2 regions of the Aminobacter sp. BA135 genome follow, and region 2 is predicted to be linked to the other one. Evidence: predicted binding sites of a transcription regulator. Region 2 holds the regulator's gene; the other holds the start of a gene.

Region 1 (2,473 bases), 1.8 Mb from region 2:
TTCTTGGCTTCGAAGCGACCGGCCATCATCAGGCCGACAGAGACTGCGGGGTTGAAGTGGCCGCCCGAGATGCCGCCGACGGCATAGGCCATGGTCAGCACGGTCAGGCCGAATGCCAGGGCTACGCCGGCAAAGCCGATGCCGAGTTCGGGAAACGCAGCCGCAAGCACCGCACTGCCGCAACCACCAAAGACAAGCCAGAATGTGCCGAGGAACTCGGCGAATAGACGTTTGCTCATGATCTTCCCTCCAGATGTCGTGCGCCTGCGTGGTGCGCCGCATTTTCCGGAGGCCCCGCCTGGGCAATCCCCGCCGCGCAGACTCAACATGCGGATGGAGACATGCCTCGCTGCCGCATTCAACGGGTGTGGTTCCCTTAACGTAATGCAATCACAGATATTTTCGTCGGACCAGCGGTGTGCCGCTTTGGCACGCAAAGATTAACGCGCCCGGGAGCCTGTTGTGGACAAGCCTGTGACTCCACGGTGGATAATCGGTGGAGACGTTGGGGAAGACACAACATCTAGCGGTGAACAAATCAGGAAACTTGTCCTATCAGTGATTCGTCGCCTGTTCGTTCCGCATTTGGTTCAAATCTTAACGAAATGCCGCTCGTCGACGATTCCAGCGTTAACCCGGAGATAGGAAACATCAACAAAATCATTATTTTGCGTCGGGTTTGCCAAAGCGTTCCGGCGCTTGGTCGGCAAAGGTTAACAGCAGTGGGCTAAAGCATGAAACGGGCCACTTTAGAGAATCTGCATGTGGTGCGACTTGCCAGCACGAAATCTATATGTTGGGGTGAACAAAACCTGAATCTGCCGGAGTCAGTGATTCGTCGCTGATTCGTTCCAGACTCGTTCCAACTCTTAAATTTGGAACATTCCGCTTTCGCTTCGTCTCGCAAATCCCTATGTGTCCAGTCGTCGTGAAAGCGGCGCAACGCCGGGTGGGCCCGGCGCCGAGGGCAGTTCCTTAGAATGAATGTTCACTCCAAGCAGAATGACCCCCTGATCGTGTCGGGTCGCGATGTGACAGCGGTCCTCGGGCCGACCAACACCGGCAAGACGCATCTCGCCATCGAGCGCATGGTCGCGCATGAAAGCGGCATCATCGGCCTGCCGCTCAGGCTGCTTGCCCGCGAGGTCTATGGTCGGCTCTGCGAGAAGGTTGGTGCCCATAAGGTCGCGCTGGTGACCGGCGAGGAGAAGATCCTGCCGGCCGGTGCCAAGTATTCCGTCTGCACCGTCGAGGCGATGCCGCGTCAGACCGATGCCGCCTTCGTCGCCATCGACGAGGTACAGCTCGCCGGCGATCTCGAGCGCGGCCATATCTTTACCGACCGCATCCTGCACCTGCGAGGCAGGCAGGAAACGCTGCTGCTGGGTGCTGCCACCATGCACGGCATCCTGCAGAAGCTGTTGAAGGGCGTGTCGGTGGTCACCCGGCCGCGCCTGTCGCATCTTGCCTATGCCGGCTCCAAGAAGCTGACGCGGCTGCCGCGCCGCTCGGCCATCGTCGCCTTTTCGGCCGATGAGGTCTATGGCATCGCCGAGCTCATCCGCCGTCAGCAGGGCGGCGCTGCCGTCGTGCTCGGCGCGCTCAGCCCACGCACCCGCAACGCCCAGGTCGAACTCTACCAGTCCGGCGACGTCGACTACCTGATTGCCACCGATGCCATCGGCATGGGCCTCAATCTCGATGTCGACCACGTTGCCTTTGCCCAGAACCGCAAGTTCGATGGCTACCAGTATCGCCAGCTGACCGCTGCCGAGCTTGGCCAGATCGCCGGCCGTGCCGGCCGTCATCTCCGCGACGGCACCTTTGGCGTCACCGGCCAGGTGGATCCGTTCGACGAGGAACTGATCGAGAAGATCGAGGGGCACGATTTCGAGCCGGTGAAGGTGCTGCAGTGGCGCACCGCTTCGTTCGACTTCACAAGCCTCGACACGCTCAAGCGCTCGATCGACACGGTGGCGCCCGTCGAAGGCCTGACGCGGGCGCTGCCCGCGGTCGACGCCCAGGCGCTCGAACACCTGTCGCGTGACGAAAACATCCGCTCGCTCGCCACCGGTCGCGAACGTGTCGCCCTGTTGTGGGAGACCTGCGCGCTGCCCGACTATCGCAGGATTGCGCCTGCCCAGCACGCCGACCTCATTGCGTCGATGTATGACGATCTCGCCCGCAACGGTCATGTCGACGAAAACTACATGGCCGAACAGGTGCGCCGCGCCGATTCCACCGAAGGCGACATCGACACGCTCTCCCACCGGATCGCACAGATCCGGACCTGGACTTTTGTCTCAAACCGCCCTGGCTGGCTTGCCGATCCGGCACACTGGCAAGAAAAAACGCGAAACATCGAAGACAGATTGTCGGATGCACTGCATGAGCGGTTGACGAAACGCTTTGTAGACCGCAGGACTTCCGTCCTCATGCGCCGCCTTAGAGAAAACACTATGCTTGAAGCCGA
Region 2 (2,473 bases):
GCGATCGTTCAGTCGGTTGGCGCGCGCGTGCTCAATCTCGGCATCGCCGCCGACCGCACCGAGGCAATCTCCGCACTGGTCGCCAAGGCGCTCGCCGCCGACGCCGATGTGATCGTCACGCTGGGCGGCGCTTCGGTCGGCGACCACGACCTCGTTCACCGTGTCCTGACCGATCTCGGCATGGATCTCAACTTCTGGAAGATCGCGATGCGCCCGGGCAAGCCGCTGATGTTCGGCCGGCTCGGCGACAGCCGCTGCGTCGGCCTGCCGGGCAATCCGGTCGCCAGCCTGATCTGCTCGCAGATTTTCCTGAAACCTCTGCTGGCGAAGCTTGGCGGCCGCCCTTATTCGCCCGATATGCGCAACGGCATTCTCGACATGGCAATGGCGGCCAACGACCTGCGCCAGGACTTTGTCCGCGCGATTGCGCGCGAGACCGCTGAGGGTCTCGTCGTCACACCCTACCTGATCCAGGACTCTTCGATGCTGCGCACGCTGGCCGACGCCAACTGCGCCATCGTGCGGGTGCCCTTCGCGCCTGCAGTCGAAGCCGGCAGCGCCTGCCAGGTGATGATGTTGCGCTGAGCAGCACCTTCCACCCTTCACGAAATATCAACAGTTGCGGAACACAACTGGAACAGATAGTGTTTGTTCTGGGTTTGTTTTTCTTCTGATTCCTCGGGGGTGGCGATGCTGACGCGCAAACAACACGAGCTTTTGCTATTCATCCACGAGCGGCTGAAGGAAGCGGGTATTCCGCCGTCCTTCGACGAGATGAAGGAAGCACTCGACCTCGCCTCCAAGTCCGGCATCCATCGCCTGATCACGGCGCTCGAAGAACGCGGCTTCATCAGACGCCTGCCCAACCGGGCGCGCGCGCTTGAAGTGCTGCGCCTGCCCGATTCGATCGCGCCTGGCCTCAACGCAGCGAAGAAGTTCTCGCCCAGCGTCATCGAGGGTAGCCTCGGCCGCAAACCCGAGCCGTCACGCAGCATGTCGGCCGGCAATGACGACGATGTTGCTTCGGCGGTTGCCATTCCCGTCATGGGACGCATCGCTGCCGGTGTGCCTATCGACGCCATCCAGCACAAGACGCATTCGATTTCGGTGCCGCCAGACATGATCATGGGCGGCGAGCATTACGCGCTCGAGGTCAAGGGCGACTCGATGATCGAGGCCGGCATCTTCGACGGCGACACTGTGGTCATCCGCAGCTCGACCACGGCCAATCCCGGTGAGATCATCGTCGCCCTCGTCGACGACGAAGAAGCGACGCTCAAGCGTTTCCGCCGCAAGGGTGCCTCGATCGCTCTTGAGGCCGCCAATCCGGCCTATGAAACCCGCATCTTCGGACCCGACAGGGTCAAGGTGCAGGGCAAGCTTGTCGGCCTGATCCGCCGCTATTGATTGCCGGGGCTGCGTTCCGCCACCTCGGCCTGTCCATACTGCTGCAATCTGTATAAGCCGGACCTGCCCTGTTGCTATCGTGCCGTATCTGACGGCTCTGCGACGGCGGGTACAGATCTCGGACTCACCGTGTGGCCGCAGTCGGCGCTTTTGGGTGCGCCTTGGTTGCCCCGGCAGGTGTCTTCGGGGGCATCTCCGTTCGCTTGTAGGGTGGCAGGCCCCTCGCCTCGCGCGAAAATTGGCGCTGCGCATGCCACGGGCGGTACGGTTCCGCCACAGCGTGGCGTATCTCGACCGCCTGATCTATGCCAACCGCCTCGGCTGTGATGAATATCGACGCACTGCCAAGGCGCGCCAGCTCGCGTTTGGTGAGCACGGTCACGCCGGGGCAGACGTCGCTTGCCGTGGCATCGTCGACGACGATGAGATCCGCGTTGTCGCAGGCTCGTGCAGCGGCGCTCGCATTCGCCGCATGAACGATCCGTGCACCCTCCGATTGCTGAACCGTGCACAGCCCGCTGTCACATACGAAGGCGTCCGCGCCGGCGGCGTTTAGCTCTCCAGATACTGGTTTGCCGGGTATCGTACCGGCGACATCTGCCTCGGCTGCTGGCTGTGAGCCGGTCTCGCTGGGCATACGGACAGTCCCGTTCGTTGCATTCGCCGCCGAACGGGCCGGGGTGATGAGTGTTTCCGACGCCAGCGCGCGCTGCCAGTTGTCGACGGTGAACTGGTTCGGCCGGACGCGATTGACGGCCAGTTTGCCATCGCCGACCGGGACGCCGACGAGGCGGCCATCTTCCGAAACGAGAACGTTGGGCGTTTCCGTTTCCACGACCGTCAGCAGCCCAAGGGCCGCGAATGGCAGTGCGGCGGCGCGCAGCCAGGTCGTTGCCGTCGACGCGATGACGAGTGCTGCAGTGAGCAACAATACCGCATGTGACGAGACAAGGCCGACCGCATCGACCGGCGAGCGCTCGGAGAACCAGGTGGCGATGCCAATCATTGCCTTCAGGCCGAAGCCCATCGTGTCGAGGAAGGGGCCGTCGAGTCCAAGCGGCATGAA

The links. Region 2 encodes LexA, which represses DNA repair genes until DNA is damaged. Its sites were predicted from a motif close to TGTTCNNNNTGTGTTCNG; they were not measured.
Region 1: the regulator LexA is predicted to act here: its motif matches at 848-865, upstream of SLT36_RS06135 (helicase-related protein).

The regions. Positions count from the first base shown of each region.
Region 1 is NZ_CP139572.1:1,256,762-1,259,234, forward strand. Features, by position in the region: gene aqpZ (aquaporin Z) at 1-239, opposite strand, end outside; gene SLT36_RS06135 (helicase-related protein) at 981-2,473, shown strand, end outside.
Region 2 is NZ_CP139572.1:3,093,685-3,096,157, reverse strand. Features, by position in the region: gene SLT36_RS15035 (molybdopterin molybdotransferase MoeA) at 1-585, shown strand, start outside; gene lexA (transcriptional repressor LexA) at 691-1,407, shown strand; gene SLT36_RS15025 (ComEC/Rec2 family competence protein) at 1,532-2,473, opposite strand, start outside.